4 regions of the Mesorhizobium australicum WSM2073 genome follow, and region 3 is predicted to be linked to each of the others. Evidence: predicted binding sites of a transcription regulator. Region 3 holds the regulator's gene; each other region holds the start of a gene.
What was found. Region 3 encodes HrcA, which represses chaperone genes, less so after heat shock. Its sites were predicted from a motif close to GTTAGCACTCNCNNNNNGNGAGTGCTAAC; they were not measured.
Positions count from the first base shown of each region.

Region 1 (5,789 bases), 2.3 Mb from region 3:
GCGATCGGATTGCTAAGCCCGTCCGCGAAGGAGCTGATGAGTCTGGCATGACCGTTGCGATCGAGATGGGACACACGACAGCGGGCGCGCCGGCGAAACTCGATCTCGAGGAGTTGCTGGCGACCCGCCTTCTGGTGCAGGGCAATTCGGGGTCCGGCAAGTCGCACCTCTTGCGGCGCCTCTTGGAACAGAGCGCGCCTTGGGTGCAGCAGACCATCATTGATCCGGAAGGCGACTTCGTATCTCTGGGCGAACGCTACGGCCATCTGGTGATCGATGCCGAGGAGCATACCGAGCGCGGCCTGCAGGCGGCCGGCGAGCGGGCGCGCATCCACCGCGTCTCGACCGTGCTCAACCTCGAAGGCCTCGATGCCGAGAACCAGATGCGGCGCGCCGCCGCTTTCCTCGGCGGGCTGTTCGAGGTCGCGCGCGACCACTGGTACCCGATGCTGGTGGTGGTCGACGAAGCTCAGCTTTTCGCGCCGGCGGTGGCCGGCGAGGTGTCGGACGAGGCGCGCAAGCTTTCGCTCGGCGCCATGACCAACCTGATGTGCCGGGGCCGCAAGCGCGGGCTTGCCGGCATCATCGCCACGCAGCGGCTGGCCAAGCTCGCCAAGAACGTCGCGGCGGAAGCCTCCAATTTCCTGATGGGCCGCACCTTCCTCGATATCGATATGGCGCGCGCGGCCGATCTCCTGGGCATGGAGCGGCGGCAGGCGGAGGCCTTCCGCGATCTGGAGCGCGGCCAGTTCATGGCGCTGGGGCCGGCACTGTCGCGCCGGCCGCTCGGCCTGCGCATCGGCCCGACCGACACCAGCCCGCGCAACGGCACGCCCAAGCTGATGCCGCTGCCGGAGGCGGCGCTCGAGGATGCCCGCGCCATCATCCTGGCCGCCCCGCCGCCCGAGACGATGCGCGCGCCGCGCCGGGTGGCGTCGCCGGACCTGCTCGACCAGTTGATGGCAGCGAAGTCGGCTGCGCTGGAAATCCGCCCCGAACCGGCGGAGCCGCAAGTCAGCGCCGAGGATCTGGCGGAGCGGCGCGAGCGGGTGGACCGCGTGCTGCGCGCCATTCTTGCACAACCCGACGCGGGCTTCCGCGTGATCGGGGTGCTCTACCAGGAGTTTGTCGTGCGCTGCCGCATCGAGGGGCTCGCCTCGGTCGTGCCTGATCTGCCCGCCTTCCGCCGCATGTTGACGCGCGCCCGTGCCGGGCTGGGGGCCGAAGCCAGCGAGGACGATGTGTGGCGTGACGTCTCGGTGCGCGCTTCGCTGCTGCCCGAGGACATGCAAGGCGTGTTCATGATGATCGCGCGCGCGGCGAAGGAGGGCTGGCCGTGCCCGAGCGATGGCGCGATCGCCCGCGCCTACGGCTCGCATTCCATGCGCCGCGCCCGGCGGCTGCTCACCTATATCGAGGAGCAGGGCCTCATCGTCTGCCAGGTCGACGGCACGGGGAAGCGCACCGTGACGCTGGTCGAACTCGCCTGGGCAACGGCGCCCGGCGATCCCAATGCCGAGGGGGCGGAGCAGGGAAGCCTGGCTTTGTGAGGGCATCCAACGTGGCCGTGGCGGCACTGCGATCTCATCGACGAACGCTGATCCGCTGGTTCTCGATGGCGGACCTGGCGGCGGCCGGCATCGCCTCACTGGCCCTTGCGCGGTCCCCGGCAAGCGGCGCAAGGTAGCTGGTGCCGGGAACCCGCGGCTCGATCCTTGCCGGGCTCGGCGTGGCGCTGGTCAATCATCGTATCTGAAGCTTGCTCGCAGACGGCGGGTGCGAAGGCGATGGTGAGGTCGCTGGTCGGCTTCTGGTAAGGTCAGCACCGCGCGATGACGCCGCCCTTACTGGACCGTGATGACACCGTCGACCGCCCGCCATTCCGATGGGGTGATGAGCCGGTGGTGGGCGATGTGGACGGAGTGAAGCGGCCCGTCCAATTCGCGCTCCCAATAGGAGAGAAAGCCCTTGAGTTCGGGGAACTCCGGCGCCAGGTCGTAGTCCTGCCAGACATAAAGCTGCAGCAGGCTCCGATGGTCAGGCAGACGGTAATGGATTTGTGCGGTGGTCAGGCCATAGCCTTCCATCTGGAGGCGGAACTCCTTGCTGACGCTTGCGATCATTCGTGTCTCCTTTCGGCGGCAGCGGTGGCCGCAACGGCGAAAAAGTCTCTCGGCCCATCAATGTGCGCCGTCGGTAAACAACTCCTTCAGAGGGTGAGCGGTTCCGGCGCCGGCGATGGTACCGGCTCGGATAATTTTGCCGGATCTAGGCGTAAATTCAAGGGGCGGCTCCCGACGCAGAGCGAATAAGACCGCTATAACAGTGAGTTGGCACTCCGACGGCGTGAGTGCTAAAATTTTCTGGCCGGCCTCTTGAAACCGAAAAAAGGGAAAACTAGCTCGATATGCGCGCGCGATGCCTGACAAAGGGTCGCCGCATTCCGCATCGGCCCGAATTGCCGGTCCGGTGTGGAGGAAGCTGAAAACCTGTTTGTCCCAAGAGGAGAACGACATGGCGTTCCGTCCATTGCATGACCGTATCTTGGTCCGCCGCATCGAGGCCGAGGAAAAGACCTCCGGCGGCATCATCATTCCCGATACCGCCAAGGAAAAACCGCAGGAAGGCGAAGTCATCGCCGTCGGTCCCGGCGCGCGCGACGACAGCGGCAAACTGACCGAGCTGGATGTCAGGGTGGGTGACCGTATCCTTTTCGGCAAATGGTCCGGCACCGAGATCAAGCTCAATGGCGAGGATCTGCTCATCATGAAGGAAAGTGACGTGATGGGCGTGATCGAACAGACCGCGCAAGTGAAGAAGGCCGCCTGACGGCTTCTTAGAAAATCCACCAGTCAACGAATGCTGCCTAGAGATAGAGGAGTGATCCAATGGCTGCCAAAGAGGTAAAATTCCATACCGAAGCGCGCGAGAAGATGCTGCGCGGCGTCGATATCCTGGCCAATGCGGTGAAGGTGACGCTCGGTCCCAAGGGCCGCAACGTCGTCATCGACAAGTCGTTCGGTGCGCCGCGCATTACCAAGGATGGCGTCACCGTCGCCAAGGAAATCGAGCTTGAGGACAAGTTCGAGAACATGGGCGCGCAGATGGTGCGCGAAGTCGCCTCCAAGACCAATGACCTTGCTGGCGACGGCACCACCACCGCGACCGTGCTGGCCCAGGCCATCGTCAAGGAGGGCGCCAAGGCCGTTGCCTCGGGCATGAACCCGATGGACCTGAAGCGCGGCATCGACAAGGCGGTGGACGCCGTCGTCGCCGAGCTGAAGGCCAACGCCCGCAAGGTGACCCGCAACGACGAGATCGCGCAGGTCGGTACCATCTCCGCCAATGGCGACGCCGAGATCGGCCGCTTCCTCGCCGAAGCGATGGAGAAGGTCGGCAATGAAGGCGTCATTACGGTGGAGGAAGCCAAGACAGCCGAGACCGAGTTGGAAGTCGTCGAAGGCATGCAGTTCGACCGTGGCTATCTCTCGCCCTATTTCGTCACCAACCAGGACAAGATGCGCGTCGAACTTGACGAGCCCTACGTGCTGATCCACGAAAAGAAGCTCGCCAACCTGCAGGCGCTGCTTCCGGTGCTGGAAGCGGTGGTCCAGTCGGGCAAGCCGCTGCTGATCATCGCCGAGGATGTCGAGGGCGAGGCGCTGGCGACGCTGGTCGTCAACAAGCTGCGCGGCGGCCTCAAGGTCGCGGCCGTCAAGGCGCCGGGCTTCGGCGACCGCCGCAAGGCCATGCTGGAAGACATCGCGATCCTCACCGGCGGCACCGCGATCTCCGAGGATCTCGGCATCAAGCTCGAGAATGTGACGCTGGAGATGCTGGGCCGCGCCAAGAAGGTGGTGATCGAAAAGGAAAACACCACCATCGTCGACGGCGTCGGGCGCAAGGAAGAAATCCAGGGCCGCGTCGCGCAGATCAAGGCCCAGATCGAGGAGACCACCTCCGACTATGACCGCGAGAAGCTGCAGGAGCGGCTGGCCAAGCTTGCCGGTGGTGTCGCGGTGATCCGCGTCGGCGGCTCGACCGAGGTTGAGGTCAAGGAGCGCAAGGACCGCGTCGACGATGCCTTGCACGCGACCCGCGCGGCTGTCGAGGAAGGCGTGCTGCCCGGCGGCGGCGTCGCGCTGCTTCGGGCCGCCAAGGCGCTCGATGCTGTCCAGACGGACAATGCCGACCAGAAGACCGGTGTCGAGATCGTGCGCCGCGCCATCGAGACGCCGGTCCGCCAGATCGCGGAAAATGCCGGTGCTGAAGGCTCGATCATCGTCGGCAAGCTGCGCGAGAAGGGCGAATTCGGCTGGGGCTGGAACGCTCAGACCAACGAGTTCGGCGATCTCTATGGCCAGGGCGTGATCGACCCCGCCAAGGTGGTGCGCACCGCGCTGCAGGATGCCGCGTCGGTCGCCGGCCTGCTGGTGACCACCGAGGCAATGGTGGCCGAGAAGCCGAAGAAGGAAGCCGCCAGCCCGGCAATGCCGGCCGGCGCCGGCATGGACTTCTGAGGTCCGACCAGTCCGCCCGCTCCCTCGACAGGGAGCGGGCATCGGTTGAAGGGAGAGAGATATGGATGCGCTTGCTGACCTTGGGCCCGTGCCCGCGCCGACACATCAGGCAAAGGAGTTCCTGGCCTATGAAAGCGAATGCCGCGGTGCGTTGAAGCCGCTGCTGGCGGAACTGCTCGACAGGGCCGAAGCCGCCGGCTGGAAGCGGCGGACCGTTGCCGCGACGCTGATGTTCCTGGCCGCGCAACAGGTGTCGGAGGCGTCCGAGGCCTCGGCCGGCGGCTGAGCGCTGACATTCAGTCCCCTGAACCTTACGGGCAGTCCCATGAACCTTACGCGGCGGGCCGCGCCTTCCGGTGTTCGGCCCGCCGCGGGTCCGCACAATCGAGAGGAGGCACAAGCCATGAATCGCTGGCAGTTTGAAGAACCGGTGACCATTCTGGTCGGAATGGGCTTTCCGAGGAAGATCGAAAGCGTGATGGAAGCCTACGCGCTGTTGCAGGACTGGCCGGCCGCCAGCCGCAACGGCGCCCATGCCGTCGCCCTCAATGCCTGCAAGGCGGGCATCGCCGGTGAGATCGACCCGGAGACGGTGCGCGCGACGCTGGTCACCTTCGCACGCCGCAACGACATATTGCTGCCGGATATGGTTTCGCCGGCCGCTGCGATGGACAATGCGCTGCAGGCAGGGCGAGGCGGCAGGTCCGCCTGATCTTCAGCGATCCGCCTCGCGGCGGTGGCGGGCGCGAGCCCGCGGGGAACCAAGCGATGGCCATCGGGTTGAATCAGCGTTGGTTCCCCGAGGCGAGGCGACGTCATGAGCATCCTGCAAAGCATCAAGAAAGTGGCCGAACAGGTGACCGGTGCCGCAAGACCGGACAGCCGTCATGCGGCCGACCTTGTCAGGCCGCGCAAAGCGAACGAGTTCAGGTTTGGCGATGATGGCCTGGTGCCCAATCATCCGTCCTGGCCGCTGGTCGTCTATCGCGGCGCAGTGAGATTGCCGGAAGACTTCGATCCCGCGGCCGTGTTAGAGGCGCTTTTCTCGGCCAATGGCTGGGGAGACAGCTGGGCAACGGCATCTACGATTATGTTCACTACCATTCGCGCATCCACGAAGTGCTCGGCGTGGCGCGTGGCACGGCGAAGGTCCGGTTTGGCGGCAAGAAGGGCCGAACGCTGGCGCTGAAGGCCGGCGATGTCGCGGTTCTTCCGGCCGGCACGGGGCACCAGCGCATCTCCGCTTCGGACGACTTTCTCGTCGTTGGC
Region 1 is NC_019973.1:3,219,068-3,224,856, forward strand. Features, by position in the region: gene MESAU_RS15390 (helicase HerA domain-containing protein) at 48-1,550, shown strand; gene MESAU_RS15395 (usg protein) at 1,845-2,123, opposite strand; gene MESAU_RS15405 (co-chaperone GroES) at 2,515-2,829, shown strand; gene groL (chaperonin GroEL) at 2,889-4,520, shown strand; gene MESAU_RS15415 (hypothetical protein) at 4,582-4,806, shown strand; gene MESAU_RS15420 (DUF982 domain-containing protein) at 4,924-5,232, shown strand; partial or broken gene MESAU_RS15425 (cupin domain-containing protein) at 5,338-5,789, shown strand, end outside.
Region 1: a site for HrcA is predicted at 2,330-2,358, ahead of MESAU_RS15405 (co-chaperone GroES). Genes of this name have one in related genera too.

Region 2 (5,789 bases), 2.4 Mb from region 3:
GCGCCAGCGGCGCACCCCGCGGCTCGCTCTATTTCCACTTCCCAGGCGGCAAGGACCAACTGGTGGTCGAGGTGACGCGCGCCAGCGTCGCCGAGGTAACCGAGCGTCTGGGCGAGGCTTTGGCCGCCGAACGCGACCCTGCCGTCGCCGTCCATCACATCTATCAGTCGGTGGGACGCATGCTGGAAGACAATGAGTTCTCACTCGGCTGCCCGGTCGCGCCGGTCGTGCTGGACTCGCCAGGCGATGTGCCCGACCTTGTCGAACTGTGCAGCTCGGCCTTCGAACAGTGGATCGGCTTGCTGCGTGAGGCTTTCGTCAGGGCAGGAGTGCCCGAGCGTCGCGCGCAGGCGCTGGCGTTGCTGGCCGAGTCTTCGCTGGAGGGCTTGATGGTGATTGCCCGCGCCACCCGCGACCGCTCATCGCTCAACGCAGTGGCCGATGAGGTGGCCATCCTTATCGAGCAGGCCGTGCTCGCCGGCAAGGTGGCACAGCGGGCGGAGACTACCGCTGTCTGACCGCTAGTCCCAACTGACTGCGGTGGAGCACCAGCCTCAAGAGGAAAAGAAAAGGGCGACCTCGAGGGCCGCCCTTCGGTAGCTGAATGCAGATGGAAGCGTGGATTAGAAGTCCATGCCGCCACTCAAGCCCGCTTGCGGGCTTGAGCAACTTGGATTCATGGGCGTGCTTTATGGACTTCTTAGAAGTCCATGCCGCCACTCAAGCCCGCTTGCGGGCTTGAGCAACTTGGATTCATGGGCGTGCTTTATGGACTTCTTAGAAGTCCATGCCGCCCATGCCGCCCATGCCGCCGCCGCCCATGCCGCCAGGCATGCCGCCGCCAGCCGAATCCTTCTTCGGAGCTTCGGCGATCATGGCTTCGGTGGTGACGAGCAGGCCGGCGACCGAGGCCGCGTCCTGGAGGGCCGTGCGCACGACCTTGACCGGATCGACGATACCCATGACGATCATGTCGCCATATTCGCCGGTCTGGGCGTTGTAGCCGAAGGTCGCGCCCTTGTTCTCAAGGATCTTGCCGGCAACGATCGAGGCTTCCGCACCAGCGTTGGCCGCGATCTGGCGGGCCGGAGCCTGCAGCGCACGACGAACGATGTTGATGCCGGCGGCCTGGTCGGCGTTGACGCCTGTCACCTTGATGTTGGCCGAAGCGCGCAGCAGGGCAACGCCACCGCCAGCAACGATGCCTTCTTCCACGGCCGCGCGGGTCGCGTTGAGGGCGTCATCGACGCGGTCCTTCTTTTCCTTGACTTCGACTTCCGTCGCACCGCCGACGCGGATCACCGCAACGCCGCCGGCGAGCTTCGCCAGACGTTCCTGCAGCTTCTCCTTGTCGTAGTCCGAGGTGGTCTCCTCGATCTGCTGCTTGATCTGTGCGACGCGGCCCTGGATCTCGGCTTTCTTACCGGCGCCGTCGACGATCGTGGTGTTCTCCTTGGAGATCGACACCTTCTTGGCGCGGCCGAGCATGTTGAGGCCGACATTCTCGAGCTTGATGCCGAGGTCTTCCGAAATGACCTGGCCACCGGTCAGGATGGCGATGTCTTCCAGCATGGCCTTGCGGCGATCACCGAAGCCCGGCGCCTTGACGGCGGCGATCTTCAGGCCACCACGCAGCTTGTTGACGACCAGCGTGGCGAGCGCCTCGCCTTCGACGTCTTCCGAGATGATGAGCAACGGCTTCGAGGTCTGCACGACGGCTTCGAGGACCGGCAGCATCGCCTGCAGGTTGGAGAGCTTCTTCTCGTGCAGGAGGATGTAGACGTCCTCCAGCTCGGCAACCATCTTGTCGGCGTTGGTCACGAAATAGGGCGAGAGATAGCCGCGGTCGAACTGCATGCCTTCGACGACTTCGAGTTCGGTCTCGGCGGTCTTGGCTTCCTCAACCGTGATGACGCCTTCGTTGCCGACCTTCTGCATCGCTTCCGCGATCATCTTGCCGACCGACTCGTCGCCATTGGCCGAGATCGTGCCGACCTGGGCAACTTCCTCGGAGGTCTTGATCTTCTTGGCGGCCTTGCCGAGAGCAGCGACCACTTCGGTGACGGCCAGATCGATGCCGCGCTTCAGGTCCATCGGGTTCATGCCGGCCGCAACCGACTTGTGGCCTTCCTGGACGATCGACTGCGCCAAAACGGTCGCGGTCGTGGTGCCGTCGCCGGCGATGTCGTTGGTCTTCGAAGCAACTTCGCGGACCATCTGCGCGCCCATGTTCTCGAACTTATCTTCAAGCTCGATTTCCTTGGCGACGGTGACGCCGTCCTTGGTGATGCGCGGGGCGCCGAACGACTTGTCGATGACGACGTTGCGGCCCTTGGGACCGAGCGTGACCTTCACCGCGTCGGCGAGGATGTTGACGCCGCGCAGCATGCGCTCACGGGCATCGCGAGAGAATTTTACGTCTTTGGCAGCCATGTTTTAGCTCCTGGCAGGGGCTCGGATAGAGCCCGAAAAATTCAAGTTGAGGGTGAGGCCGATAATCAGCCGATGATGCCCATGATGTCGGATTCCTTCATGATCAGAAGGTCTTCACCATTGAGCTTGACTTCGGTGCCCGACCACTTGCCGAACAGGATGCGGTCGCCGGCCTTGACGTCCAGCGGGACCAGCTTGCCAGCTTCGTCACGAGCGCCGGAGCCGACGGCGATGATCTCGCCTTCCTGCGGCTTTTCCTTCGCCGTATCCGGGATGATGATCCCGCCGGCGGTCTTGGATTCGGATTCGACCCGGCGAACGACCACGCGGTCATGAAGCGGGCGGAACTTCGACTTTGCCATTTTTTCTTCCTCGATGAGAACGGTGAGAAACAGTTCCTCCGTCCGGCGGCGCCGGACACATAGTTAGCACTCACCAAGGGCGAGTGCTAACGTGGCGCTGAAATAGGCCGCCGACCTGCCAGAGTCAAGGCGCGCGGAGCGCCTCTTCGTACGATGGCGATGAACTTATCGAAGCTTGGCCGAACCGAGCACCAGGAGCGGGCAACGTTCCGCCAGGGGATAGCTGCCGCTTGGCACGACGCGCACCTGGTCGAACCAATCTCGCGCCTCATCCTCCAGCATGGCCAGCGTCGCGAAGCTGTACCTCGTTTCGGAGCCCGCATAGACGTCGATCGTGTTGATGGATGCCATGCTCCATCCGGTGCGCGCGGCAAGGGCCTCCCGATCCGGAAACAGCTTGTCGAATGCCGCGCGGATCGCTTGAACATCGACGCTGCTGTCGCAGTCGCCAGTCGTGCACGCCATGGCGATCCGCCATTTGAGCGCGTGGAAATTCTCGATTCCGCCGGCCAGGACCAGAGCTTCGATGCCGCGCAGGTCATCCGCGGTTTCCGGCCGAGCGAACACGCGGATCGCCGCACGCCGGCCAGGCTTTAGCACCCTTGCGATTTCACCGAACAGCGAACCGCGCGCGGCCTTGGTATCGACCGCCGACAGGCAGCCGTCGCCGATGACCGCGTCGAAACATTCCCGCTCGACCGGGAGGTCAAGCCAGTTGCCGGCCATCGCCCTTCGCGAGGTGTTGTCGCCGGCCCATACGCCGGAAATCATGGCAGCCGATTGATCGATCGCCAACATCGATCTGCCTAGAACCGCCAATTCAGGTGTCACCCCAAGCAGAAGGACATCGGCATTTCCGAGATCGAGTTCGCGCTCGACTATGCCGACGGTTTCCGGCGTCGGCCGGAGCGGGGCGTCCAGGAGCTTCCAGTGCCGATGATAACTGTCCCAATGATTCGTCATGCAGACCCGTTGGAGCCCAGGAAAGTCTGGCATTGATTGATTAGAGCCGCTTAATGGAAGTGGGGATGGAAGCCAAGGGGTTAGCTGGTGGCGCGCATCATTGTCATAACGCATGAGCATGACCGGTTCCTGGGTCGCCGCGGCCTTCTGCTGCGCCGGAATAGCCGTTACATGCTTTTCGATATTCTCGAGGACCTGAAGAGGCGGGGCCATTCGGTCCGGATTCAGCCTGGCCTCTCCGGACAATTCAGCGCCGATGTCGCGGTTCTGCACGTCGATGCGACAATGACGCCGGCGGATTATCTCGAACATGCGCGGCGTTTTCCCTTATGCCTCAATGTCGGGGCCGCCGACATATCGAAACGGCGGGTAAGCGGAGCGCTTCTGGCCGAGGGCGACGGCTGGCTGGGCCCGGTCATCGTCAAAAGCAATCTCAACAACCAGGGCATTCCGGAGACACGGCTCAATCGGCGGTCGAGGCGTGCCGGCCAACCGGCTCCCTTTGCGCACGTGCCAGCCATGCCGTCCTACGAGGTCTACCAATCCCGGGACGACGTTCCCGATGGCGTCCTCGATCGTGATGATCTGGTCGTGGAAAAGTTCATCCCGGAAAAAGAACCTGACGGCTTTGCGGTGCGCTTCTGGGTGTTTTGCGGAGAGCGCGAGCGCTGCACCCGCTACGTCTCGCCAAACAGCCTGGTCAAGGCATCGGAAACGATCCGGCGCGAGCCCGCCGCTGTTCCCGACGAACTGCGCGAACGGCGGCGTGAACTCGGCTTCGACTATGGGAAATTCGATTTCGTCATGCATGAGGGCAGGGCTGTTCTCCTCGATGCCAACAAGACGCCCGGCCGCCCGCAGAACCTGGTGAAGATGTTCGCGGCCGGCGCTTCCGACCTGGCCGATGGTTTCGAAGGCCTCATCCGCCGGGCGAGATAGGCCCCCGGTTGCCGGTCGCTAAAGAAACAGCCGCAACTGGGTGTGGATGATCGATCGGTAATCCTCGATGGTCCGGCGGCTTTCCACTTCGCCTTGCGCAAGCGCCAGGCGCACAACGCCGCCGGCGAGCTGGAAGATCAGCAGAACCATGCGTTCGAACTGCTCGTGCTTTTCCGGCTCGAGCAAGGCGATGACGTGGTCGCAGAACATCTTGGCTTGATGCCGGGTTTCGGCGATGTCGAGATTCTTCAGCGCCTTGTCGGCCTGGATGGCGTTCTGCAGATCCTGGATGGCCGGATCGCCGGCGACCCGGCTGAGGTAGTCGTCAAGCAGCCGATCGGACGCGGCGATGACGTCCTTGGCTTCGCGGACATCGGCGACGATCGCCGCCAACCTGGCACGGCTGACCTCCGAGAACCGCTCATAGAGCATCGCCAGGATCGCCGACTTGTTGGGGAAGTAGTGGTAGACGGTGGCGATCGGCCCGCCCGCCAGCATGCCGACCTCCTTCATGGTGACGGCGTCGATGCCTTTCTCGCCGATCAGCCGCATGGTGGTCGACAGGATGGCGTCGATGCGCTCGCGGCTGCGCTCCTGCTTGGGCCTGCGCCTGGGCTCGGTGATCGTTCGACTGGCTTGCGTCATGCACCGATCTTTCGCACGAGTTCCCAAATTCCGGTTGACAAGAAATATGATCAAGTATCAGTTTCTGGAATGCTGACAGACTGTCAGCTTTTTTGCCGTGCGGCAAGGACGTTGGGAGGCGCCTATGGCTTCGACAAGCGCTGATCTTCAGGGCGAAGGCGACTGGCTGGTCGGCAATCCCAGCGGCGGGCAGCTCGCCTCGGCCCTGTGGATCGGGTCGGTCGGCCTGCTCATTCTCGGTCTGCAGCCCGTCCTGCTCGGCGCCCTCTATACCGAGGGCCATGTCAGCGGCGACGAACTGGCGTTGGTCGCCACCGCCGAGATGATCGCCATCGCGATTGGTTCGGCGATCGTCGCGATGCTGCTTTCCGCCCACAACATGCGCTGGAAAAGTGCCGTCCTCCTGCTGCTCTTGGCGCTGGCCAATGTGTGGACCGCCTATGCCGC
Region 2 is NC_019973.1:4,726,701-4,732,489, reverse strand. Features, by position in the region: gene MESAU_RS22835 (TetR/AcrR family transcriptional regulator) at 1-518, shown strand, start outside; gene groL (chaperonin GroEL) at 778-2,433, opposite strand; gene groES (co-chaperone GroES) at 2,499-2,795, opposite strand; gene MESAU_RS22820 (class I SAM-dependent methyltransferase) at 2,961-4,070, opposite strand; gene MESAU_RS22815 (ATP-grasp domain-containing protein) at 4,044-4,697, shown strand; gene MESAU_RS22810 (TetR/AcrR family transcriptional regulator) at 4,716-5,342, opposite strand; gene MESAU_RS22805 (MFS transporter) at 5,467-5,789, shown strand, end outside.
Region 2: a site for HrcA is predicted at 2,858-2,886, ahead of groES (co-chaperone GroES). Genes of this name have one in related genera too.

Region 3 (5,789 bases):
TTGGCGCGAAGCCGGCGCCGATGCCCTGGATCTTGTGCGGGCCGGGCTGGCCGCCCGACAGCACCGGCGAGGCATCCGGCTCGACGGCGACGACAAGCAGCGCGGGCTTGCGCTTCTTCAAGACCTGGCCGACGCCGGTGATGGTGCCGCCAGTGCCGATGCCGGCGATGAAGATGTCGATCCCGCCCTGGGTGTCGTTCCAGATTTCCTCCGCCGTCGTCTTGCGATGGATCTCTGGATTGGCCGGGTTTTCGAACTGCTGCGGAATGATGGCGTTGGGGATCGTCGCGGCCAGTTCGTCGGCCTTGGCGATGGCGCCCTTCATGCCTTTCGGGCCTTCGGTCAGCACCAGCTCGGCGCCGAGCAGCGCCAGCATCTTGCGGCGCTCGACCGACATTGTCTCCGGCATGGTCAGGATCAGCTTGTAGCCCTTGGCGGCGGCGGCGAAGGCGAGCGCGATGCCAGTGTTGCCGGATGTCGGTTCGATCAGCGTGGTCTTGCCGGGGGCAATCTTGCCGGCCGCTTCCAGCGCCTCGATCATCGCTACGCCGATACGGTCCTTGACCGAGGCGATCGGATTGAAGAATTCGAGCTTGGCGACCAGATTGGCGACGATGCCCTTCTCCTTGGCGAACTTGTCGAGCCGTACCAGGGGCGTGTCGCCGATCGTGTCGGTGATGGAATCGTAGATGCGGCCGCGGCCGGGCACGCGGGCTGAAGTGACGGGCTTGTTCATTGGTTTCGCTCCCTGGATTTCAGGCAATTGGCAGTAGCCGACAGAATAGGGCTTTCAACCGCGCAAGATAGGCTGCGGCTGGAAAATATCCGAGTGGGGCGCGTGCTGAAAACGCCTGGCCCTCGGAAAAGCATTTCCCGAAACAGCCGGGGCAGGGAATGGTTTGGCCGAAACGACCTACTGACGAGCGGCGATCGCCGCCGCCGCGCCAACCATGAAGGCGCCGGCGGTGCGGTTCAGCACCTTCAGCGCGCGCGGCGACTTCAGGAACCAGCGCGCCTTGGCCGCCAGCGCCAGGTAAGGAACCAGCACGACGAACAGGACGACGACCGTCAGCGCGACGAGAATGCCGTAATCGGCAAGCGCGATCGTCTTCAGGTCGACGATGGTCGGCGTGATGGCGAGGTAGAAGATCATCGTCTTGGGGTTGCCGAGCGTCACGGTGAGGCCGGCGACGAAGCTCGACAGCAAGCCGCCCTTTCCCTTCCTGGCTTCGATGGTTTCGGGTGTGATGCCGGCGGTCCAGAAGCGCCAGCCGAGAAAAGCCAGGTAGGCGACGCCGGCCCATTTGATGGCCAGGAAAACCATGCCGAACTCCTGCGCGACGAAGGCGAGGCCCAGCACCACGGCGGTCAGGTAGGTGAGATCGCCCAGCATGAGTCCGAAGGACATGGCCAGCGACGAGCGAAAGCCCGAGCCCAGCGCACGCGCGACCAACGCGGTGATGCCGGGGCCAGGAATGGCGGCGGCGATACCAAGAGCGGCGCTATAGGCGAGGAATCCGGTGAGGGTCATTGGCGTTGGCGTCCAAGGGCGGTCGCGCCCGTTGTCGCACGAGGCGGGCCTCCAGGAGAACGCCCTGAGCGCGGGATTCGCTTGCGCCAGACGGCAATGGCCCGGTTCGCAAGCAAGGATCAGGAGCGGTCGCCACCATAAGTCACGCGCCAGATCGTGCCGTTGCCGTCCTCGGAGACGATCAAGGATCCGTCGCCGGCCGCCGCAACGCCGACCGGGCGGCCCCACACCTCGCCATTGGAAACGACGAAGCCGGTCATGAAATCCTCGTATTCGCCGGTTGGCTTGCCGTCCTTGAACAGAAGCCGGACCACCTTGTAGCCGGTCCTGTTGCCGCGGTTCCACGAACCGTGCAGGGCAACGAAGGCGTCGCCTCGATACGCCTGGGGAAAGCCGGTGTCGGCGGGCAAATCCTTGCCATCGTAGAAGGCGATGTTGAGCGGCGCCGAATGCGCCTGCATCAGCACGTCGGGACTGTCAGCCTTGCCGGCGAGATCGGACCGCTCGCCCTTGTGGCGCGGGTCCTCATTGTCGCCGATATAATACCAGGGCCAGCCATAGAAGGCGCCTTCCCTGACCGATGTCGCGTATTCGGCGGGCACATTGTCGCCGAGCCCGTCGCGCTCGTTGACGACACACCATAGCGCGCCGGTCGCCGGCTGGACGGTCATGCCCGAACAGTTGCGCAAGCCGGTGGCGACTGTGCGGCCGTTCTTGCCGTCGGGATCGAAGGCCCGGACCTCGGCCCGGCCCGCCTCGGAACCCCAACTGGCGCCGAGCGGCTTAGCCTTGACCCAGGCGTCGAGCCCGCCCCTGGGCCTCTTGCCCATGTCCTCGGCGACATTCGAGCCGGAGCCGACGGAGAGGTAAAGTGTCTTGCCGTCGGGCGAGAAGGCGATGTCGCGGGTCCAGTGGTGGGTCGAAGGAATGTCGGCGACGATGGTTTGCGGCTCGCCCGAGGCCTTCAGGTCGCCATTGCCGTAGGCAAAACGCACGATGCTGTCGCTGTTGGCGACGTAGACCCATTGCGGGTCCTTGCCAGGGGGATAGAAGGCAATGCCATAGGGCCGGTTGAGACCGCCGGCAAAGATGCTTTTCTCCGCGGCTTTCGCGCTGCCCTTCGCCAGGCGATAGACCCGAACCTGGTTGGCCTTGCTGTCGGCAACGAACAGGTCGCCATTGGGTGCGATGCGCACGACGCGCGGATTGTCGATCCCCGAGGCGATCAACTCGGCCGAAAACCCCGGCGGCAAATGCGGCTTTGCGTCCGCCGGCATGTCGATCACGCCGGCGCTGTTGGACGCGGATTTGGTGACATAGGGTTTCGGCAGGTCTTCCGGCTTGATCAGCCGGCGCACGCCGGGCCTGTCCGCCCGCCAATCGCCGAAGGCGGCCGGGCCTTTGAGCACAGGCTGGTCGGCTTGCTGGGCCAGCGCCGCGGTCGTGACAAACAGTGCGGACATCGCCAGTCCGGCTAATCGCATCACTTCCTCCAATCCGTCATGAAGGAAAGCAACGATCGGTTTGCCCGTGGGTTCCGTTGCGCACGATGCGCAAAACTTCTCGGGTCAGGTCCCGGCAGCGTAAAAATCGTCGTCCAGGCGTTTTTCCAATTCAACGAGATCGGCCGGCAATGGCAGGCCCATGGCGCGCATCTCGCGCAGTTTTTCGCGCAGCTGTTCCTGAATTTCGTGCTGGTCCTCCGGCTGGTTGACCATCTCCTCGAGCAGCAGACTGATCTGGGCCTTGAACGATTCCAGCGCCATTCTTTTCTCCTTTGCAGCCTGTCTGGATTACGGTCCCGCCAGGAAAGTCGTTCGCGGTCGAATTCCGGCATGGAAACCAAAGCAATAATTCCTCGAACTCCTTACCTCAGCATGCGGGAAATCAGCTGTGCCGTATAATCCACCATCGGCACGATGCGGGCATAGTTCAGCCTTGTCGGGCCGATGACGCCGAGCGCGCCGACGACGCGGGCGTCCTTGTCGCGATAGGGCGCCACCACCAGCGACGAGCCCGACAGCGAGAACAGCTTGTTTTCCGAGCCGATGAAGATGCGCACGCCCGATCCCTGCTCGGCGAGGTCGAGCAATTGGATCAGCCCGTCCTGCGTCTCCATGTCCTCGAACAGGTGGCGCAAGAGTTCGATGTCGGCCTGGGCGGTGACGTTTTCCAGCAGATTGGCGCGGCCGCGCACGATGAGCCGCGCCGGCAGGCCGCTTTCGGCGCCCGCCCACACCGCAAGCCCCTTCTCGACGAGGTCCTGCGACAGCGTGTCGAGGGCGGCTCTCGTCTCTTCCTTGATGCGGGCGATCTCGGTGCGCGCCTCGGCCAGCGTGCGGCCACGGATATGCGCGTTGAGGAAATTCGAGGCCTCGTGCAGTTGCGAGACGGTGATGCCGGCGGGCAGCTCGACGACACGGTTTTCGACATCGCCATTCTGCGATACCAGCACGGCAAGCGCCTTGGTCGGCTCCAGCTGGATGAATTCGATATGCTTGAGCGCCACCTCGTTCTTGGCGGCCAGCACCAGGCCGGCGCCCCGCGACATGCCCGACAGCATCTGGCTGGCTTCGGTCAACATATGCTCCAGCGTCGCGCCCGAGCCGGAGGCCCGCACCTGCGCCTCGATGGTGCGGCGCTCCTCGTCGGAGAGGTCGCCAAGTTCCATGAAGGCATCGACGAAGAAACGCAGGCCAGCCTGGGTCGGCAGGCGCCCGGCCGAGATGTGCGGCGCGTAGATCAGCCCGAGATGCTCGAGGTCGCTCATCACGTTGCGGATGGTGGCCGGCGACAGCGAGGACGGCAGGATGCGCGACAGGCTGCGCGAGCCCACGGGTTCGCCGTCCCGCAGATAGGAATCGACGATGCGCCGGAAGATGTCGCGCGAGCGCATGTCGAGTGACTGAAGAGCCAGCGACTGCGAGGCGGGATCGACTGCCTTGGTCATTCGGCTAAAAACCTCCGGTTCCAGGATATAGACTTCGGTGGGCCGCGCGCAACCCGGTGTCTGTGTCGGGTCGCTCGGCCATTTTCCTTTGCGCCGTGGGCTTGGTGGGGCTACAAGCCGGCCACGATTCAAAAAATGACAAGAAAGCAGGCCGAATGCGCCCCTCCAAACGCCAATTCGACGAAATGCGCGCCATCTCCTTCGAGCGCGGCGTCTCCAAGCATGCCGAAGGCTCGTGCCTGGTGAAGTTCGGCGACACGCATGTCCTGTGCACCGCCAGCCTCGAGGAAAAGGTGCCTGGCTGGATGCGCAATTCCGGCAAGGGCTGGGTGACGGCCGAATATGGCATGCTGCCGCGCTCGACAGGCGAGCGCATGCGCCGCGAGGCCTCCGCCGGCAAGCAGGGCGGCCGCACGCTGGAAATCCAGCGGCTGATCGGCCGTTCGCTACGCGCCGTGGTCGACCTGCAGGCGCTGGGCGAACAGCAGATCACCGTCGACTGCGACGTCATCCAGGCCGATGGCGGCACCCGCACCGCGTCGATCACCGGCGGCTGGGTGGCGCTGTATGACTGCCTGCGCTGGATGGAAGCGCGGCAGATGGCCAGCGTTTCGAAAGTGCTGAAGGATCATGTCGCGGCGATTTCCTGCGGCATCCATGACGGCCAGCCGGTCATCGATCTCGACTATATCGAGGATTCCTCGGCCGGCACCGACGCCAATTTCGTCATGACCGGCAAGGGCGGCATCGTCGAGATCCAGGGCACCGCCGAGGGCGAGCCTTTCTCCGAAGAGCAGTTCGCGGCCTTGATGGGCCTGGCCAAGAAGGGCATTTCCCGGTTGGTCAGCCTGCAGCAGATGGCGGTGGCTTAATTTTTCATGCGGAGCCTGGGCACCCCCCTCTGCCCTGCCGGGCATCTCCCCCGCAAGGGGGGAGATCGGCTGTTGTCGAGAGCTTCGCCAATAATCAGCATAGAATACCATGAGCCGGCGCTCACGCTGCCAATTTCCCCCCTTGCGGGGGAGATGGCCGGCAGGCCAGAGGGGGGTGCCTCGTGACACCCTCTGCCATTCTTGAATCCGCCCTCTATGTCACCGACCTCGCTGAAGCAGAGGTCTTCTACACCGATATCCTCGGCCTTACCCTGCTTGGCAAGGTAGAAGGCCGCCACCTTTTCTTCCGCTGTGGCCCGGGCGTGCTGCTGATCTTCAACGCCGAGGCGACCAAGATTCCGCCCGCGCCCGATGCGCGACTGAAAGTGCCGCCGCACGGCACGGTCGGCGAAGGCCATCTGTGCTTTGCCGCAAA
Region 3 is NC_019973.1:876,924-882,712, forward strand. Features, by position in the region: gene cysK (cysteine synthase A) at 1-736, opposite strand, end outside; gene MESAU_RS04105 (LysE family translocator) at 914-1,531, opposite strand; gene MESAU_RS04110 (PQQ-dependent sugar dehydrogenase) at 1,651-3,015, opposite strand; gene MESAU_RS04115 (hypothetical protein) at 3,100-3,297, opposite strand; gene hrcA (heat-inducible transcriptional repressor HrcA) at 3,399-4,481, opposite strand; gene rph (ribonuclease PH) at 4,637-5,353, shown strand; gene MESAU_RS04130 (VOC family protein) at 5,536-5,789, shown strand, end outside.

Region 4 (5,789 bases), 1.0 Mb from region 3:
GAGCTCGCCGAGCAGCTGAAGAAAGGCCCCATGGTCATCGCAACCGGCGGCGGCGGCTTTGTCAAGCAGCCCAATCGAGACCTGATCCGCGAGAAGGCGGTGTCAATCTGGCTCAACACCGATCTGGATGAGATAGGCAGGCGCCTCCACCTGCAGCAGCGCTCCACGGGCGACACCGGCCGGCCGCTGCTGCAAGGCCCCGACATAAAGCAGCAGCTCGAAAACATGTTAGAAAAGCGCGGGCCAGACTACCAACAGGCCGATATCAAGGTGGTCCCGACCTTTAGAAAAGACAAGAAGAACGCCGGCATTTGCGTGGAGGCGCTCCACGATTTTCTGTGCAGCAGGGAGAGAGAAGCCGCCCTGACGCCCGCTACCGAGATGTCACATGTCTCCGGTGCTTCCGGCACCGCCATCAGCATGCCCCCAACAGCGCAGCGCATGCACGATGATCGTCCCAACCGCTATGATTGCGGGGGCGGCGTCGTGGAAACCATCCAGGCGCCGGCGGCACCAATGACTCAAGGTGAACTGCCGCCTCCCGACACCCTCACCGCCGAGCCGCAGCCTTTGCTGGCCGGCAATAACGCACGAGCGGATTTAGCATCTTCCATGAGAAGCAGAGAACGCTCAAGTCGATGACAACAAGCTTTAGGCGAGAATCAGGTCCTTTCGCAGGTTTGGTGCAGGGGGCGGGTTCGCGCCGAATGCTAACAAAAGTGGGAATCGCATGCATAAAGTCGTCAGAAGCCTCTGGCCGAGTCGATCCGGTCCTAGATGACACAGGAGGATTCGCTGACCGTCCAATGGCCCGCCCTTCACAGCAGTGATGCGGCGAGCAGGCTTCGTTCGCGGTCTGGCAAGGTCTCGAGACGACCGGCTGCTTGTGCTTGGGATCGAGGTCATGGCCGAGGGCGTGGAGACAGAGGCAGCCGACAAATTCTGCACAAGCTTGGCTGCAGAACCGCTCAGGGCTTCCTATTCTCAGCGGGGGTCCCTCTGCCCCAATCACTTGAATTTGCAGTAAAGGAGCACGCGAAAGAGTTGTGACCGGTACCAGCTGTTGCTGACTGCATCAAGAAGAGCGTCAAAGGACGAGATGGGTGCTGGAAATGGACATGAGGTAATAGGCGGTATAAAGCGGCCAGTACGACGATGTAGCTGTGGTTCCGCGAAGTTGTGCAAAAAAAGGGCGGCATCGCTGCCGCCCTTTCCGTATTGCGCAGGTAGCGTGGATTAGAAATCCATGCCGCCCATGCCGCCCATGCCGCCCATGCCGCCGCCGCCCATGCCGCCAGGCATGCCGCCGCCGCCAGCCGACTCCTTCTTCGGAGCCTCCGCGATCATGGCTTCGGTGGTGACCAGCAGGCCGGCGACCGAGGCCGCGTCCTGAAGAGCCGTGCGCACGACCTTGACCGGATCGACGATACCCATGGCGATCATGTCGCCATATTCGCCGGTCTGGGCGTTGTAGCCGAACGTCGCGCCCTTGTTCTCAAGGATCTTGCCGGCAACGATCGATGCTTCCGCACCGGCGTTGGCCGCGATCTGGCGGGCCGGAGCCTGCAGCGCACGACGAACGATGTTGATGCCAGCGGCCTGGTCGGAGTTGACGCCGACAACGTTGATGCTCAGCGAAGCGCGCAGCAGTGCGACGCCACCACCAGCAACGATGCCTTCTTCGACGGCCGCGCGGGTCGCGTTGAGGGCGTCATCGACGCGGTCCTTCTTTTCCTTGACTTCGACTTCCGTCGCACCGCCGACGCGGATCACCGCAACGCCGCCGGCGAGCTTCGCCAGACGTTCCTGCAGCTTCTCCTTGTCGTAGTCCGAGGTGGTCTCCTCGATCTGCTGCTTGATCTGGGCAACGCGGCCCTGGATCTCGGCCTTCTTGCCGGCGCCGTCGACGATGGTGGTGTTCTCCTTGGAGATCGACACCTTCTTGGCGCGGCCGAGCATGTTAAGGCCGACGTTCTCGAGCTTGATGCCGAGGTCTTCCGAGATGACCTGGCCACCGGTGAGGATGGCGATGTCTTCAAGCATGGCCTTGCGGCGATCACCGAAGCCCGGCGCCTTGACGGCGGCGATCTTCAGGCCGCCACGCAGCTTGTTGACGACCAGCGTGGCCAGAGCCTCGCCTTCGACGTCTTCCGAGATGATGAGCAGCGGCTTCGAGGTCTGCACGACGGCTTCGAGAACCGGCAGCATGGCCTGGAGGTTGGAGAGCTTCTTCTCGTGCAGGAGGATGTAGACGTCCTCGAGCTCGGCAACCATCTTGTCGGCGTTGGTGACGAAGTAGGGCGAGAGGTAGCCGCGGTCGAACTGCATGCCTTCGACGACTTCGAGTTCGGTCTCGGCGGTCTTGGCTTCCTCGACGGTGATGACGCCTTCGTTGCCGACCTTCTGCATCGCTTCCGCGATCATCTTGCCGACCGACTCGTCGCCATTACCGGCGATCGTGCCGACCTGGGCAACTTCCTCGGAGGTCTTGATCTTCTTGGCGTTCTTGATCAGCGTCGCGACGACTTCGGTCACGGCCAGATCGATGCCGCGCTTCAGGTCCATCGGGTTCATGCCGGCGGCAACGGCCTTGTGGCCTTCCTGGACGATCGACTGCGCCAGAACGGTCGCGGTCGTCGTGCCGTCGCCGGCGATGTCGTTGGTCTTCGAAGCAACTTCGCGGACCATCTGCGCGCCCATGTTCTCGAACTTGTCTTCAAGCTCGATTTCCTTGGCGACGGTGACGCCGTCCTTAGTGATGCGCGGGGCGCCGAACGACTTGTCGATGACGACGTTGCGGCCCTTGGGGCCGAGCGTGACCTTCACCGCGTCGGCGAGGATGTTGACGCCGCGCAGCATGCGTTCGCGGGCATCACGGGAGAATTTGACGAGCTTCACAGCCATTTTTTTGCTCCTGGGCAATTCGGCCTAAATTCAGATTGGATGTGATGAAAGGCGACGGCGTGTCAGCCGATGATGCCCATCACGTCGGATTCCTTCATGATCAGAAGGTCTTCGCCATTGAGCTTGACTTCGGTGCCCGACCACTTGCCGAACAGGATGCGGTCGCCAGCCTTGACGTCCAGCGGGACCAGCTTGCCGGCTTCGTCGCGGGCGCCGGAACCGACGGCAATGATCTCGCCTTCCTGCGGCTTTTCCTTTGCCGTGTCCGGGATGATGATCCCGCCCGCGGTTTTGGATTCGGATTCGACCCGGCGAACGACCACGCGGTCATGAAGCGGGCGGAACTTCGACTTTGCCATTTTTTCTTCCTCGGTGAGAGCGGTGAGAAACACCGTCCGGCCCACGCCGGACAAACTGCAAAGCCCGGCTTTGCCGGACTCGTTGTTAGCACTCATCACGAGTGAGTGCTAACAACGGGAGGATTAAGGGGTAAGCCGGAGATAGTCAAGACGAAATAGGGCAGGCGAACGAGCAAAAGTTCATCAAGCTCTCAGGCAAGGGACCACGGCACGTGAGCGAAGCTGGCAGCAGCCGGCCGGAGATTCCTCAAGGGAAACAAGCGCGCCTGAATAGGCGCCGCAACATCAGCCGAGCCGGTGCAGAAGCAGGCGACGGCCAACTGGCGGCCGCCGATCTCGACAGCCGCGACAACCGCCTCGGTACATACGATGCTCCAGTCGATGGCGAGATCGTGAAGCGCCTCGCACTTTGACATTGCCTCCTGGATTTTGTTTTCGCCGAAGGTGCTGATGCCGACCTCGAAGGCATATCGCAGGATCTGGGCCGGCACCGTCTTGGTGACTGGCAGCAAACGCACGGAGGCTCGGTCGCGCCCGGCCCGTGCGCAAGCAAGCGTGATGCGCTCTTCAACCGACGCCAGATTGGTGCGGAAGCGGGTAAGGGGATTAGGCCCGAAGCGTTCGACGTCCTCGGGCGAAAGCGGCGGATTGTTCGTGCCCATTGTGATCTGCCCATCCGCCGATTGAAACAGTTGAACACTCCTGCTGACTTCGTCATTTGGCATTCTCAGCAGTGCGACAAGTTTTGACAATTTATGTTCGCCTACCATCCCCAGCGGCTTTGGAGGGCTAAGAGCCTGTGAATTTCTTTGAAGAATCCGTTGCAACGCCTGCATGCTGCGCGGGGGCTGATCAGGCAGCGAGACTTGCGAACTGCTTGGGCGAGGAGGCATTCGGATTGAAGGGGTATCTCGCTTGTGGTTTGCTCAAAACCAGGACGCAGGGGTTGCTGCCGCTTAACTTACAATTGGTCGGCCAGCCCACCACGGCTGTCGCCGCATCACCGCACCTGCGCACAGGTGCGCTTCGCGAGGAAGTCCATTCGGGAACAAACCCACTCGCAGTGCTGGTAGTCGGCAAGCGGTTTGTCGCTGCCAAGCTCATCAGGTGCGCTCAATCTGCCGCGGCACCCGACGCCCTCAGAATGGACATGGCGCGGTCGATTCACACTAGAGCCGCCCCGGTAGGATCGGCTCCGTCGGCCAGACCAGACGGTGGCTGACCTTTCTCAACTCCAACCAATCAGGGGCGCCAGGAACAGTTCTGGGAGTGGCTCGCGAGTGATATCGGTACGCGAGGCAGCGCGCCTCGTCCAAGGGTGAAGATGCGCAGCCGAACTTGATCTGCCACATGCCGGCTTCGAACTCGCCCACGCGACCGTTTCTGGCGAAGTGACCCTGCATTACACCTGTGTAGTTTGGCGTAGGTTGGGACAGATTTTCTAAATAGTCCGGCGGAGCCGAGGGCCGACTTCCTCGAACCCGTCCCGTAAGTAGAAATCGAGCGTGCGTTTACATTTTGGTTGCGCGGGTGCTCCAACCTCAAGTCGCTTCCAACCACGAGCGCGGCCTTCCTGCAAGGCGACCTCGAGCAGACAAGGGGCAATCCCTTTGGAGCGCATCTCGGGTCGAACATACAGCTCCGAGATCTGGCCGAACTTGCCTCCTGCATAGATCGCTGTGCACTCATTCAGTACGATTATGCCGGCCGGCTCGCCACCTTCACTTGCGATTACAGCGACCGCGCCAGCGTTGGCAAGCACTGTCGCCGACGAAGTCGGGCGTGGGCGCTTTCCCGCCAGAGAGTTCATCGAGTAGCGCGTGAATGAAACGGGCGACCGTCTCTGCGTCCAATGAGTTGGCCCGTCGAGTAGATACGAAGGCATGGTTTCTCCTTCTCCTAGTGGTCGGCGTCCCGATTCGTGCTGCCAATCGCAACCTGCGCTTGCAAAAAACGGAACTGGGAATCCGTGCATGATGGAGGGCTGCTCTCCTTTATGGCAAGCCATTCTTGGGAAAGCAAAACCGTCGCACGCTCGTCCAAGCCAGGAATCCCTTACACCATCTGACCGCACTCGAAGCAAGATTCTGCTTAGCTGCTAGCGAGGACCGAGCTTGCGGACCCCGACAGACCCCATGGTCACCGTCGGGCGATTTCCCCAATCAGCCGAACATATTCGCCTTCCGGTTGCCCATATGTGCCAGCTGCTTGGGCAACGAGGCCATGGCGGTCTCGAATGACGATTTCACCTCGTCGCGAACGGATGAGGCCACGGCCCTCGAGCACTTGGAGCCCAACGGTGACCCCCGGCCGCCTTACGCCGAGCATAACAGACAAGAACTCGTGTGTGATCGTAATGCGTTTGTCGTGAATTCGGTCGTCACACATCAGCAGCCACCGCGCCAGGCGCTCTTCAAGACTCGCCCGTGCGTTCATAAGGGCCGTATAGCTCGCCTGAATGTGAAGATAGTGGACATAGCGCAAGAGGAAGAGACGCAACGTCGGGCTGTCCACCAGAATCGTCTT
Region 4 is NC_019973.1:6,041,303-6,047,091, reverse strand. Features, by position in the region: gene MESAU_RS28945 (shikimate kinase) at 1-642, shown strand, start outside; gene groL (chaperonin GroEL) at 1,237-2,904, opposite strand; gene groES (co-chaperone GroES) at 2,967-3,263, opposite strand; partial or broken gene MESAU_RS32145 (alanine racemase) at 3,455-3,631, opposite strand; gene MESAU_RS28915 (GNAT family N-acetyltransferase) at 4,705-5,073, opposite strand; gene MESAU_RS28910 (Crp/Fnr family transcriptional regulator) at 5,403-5,789, opposite strand, start outside.
Region 4: a site for HrcA is predicted at 3,348-3,376, ahead of groES (co-chaperone GroES). Genes of this name have one in related genera too.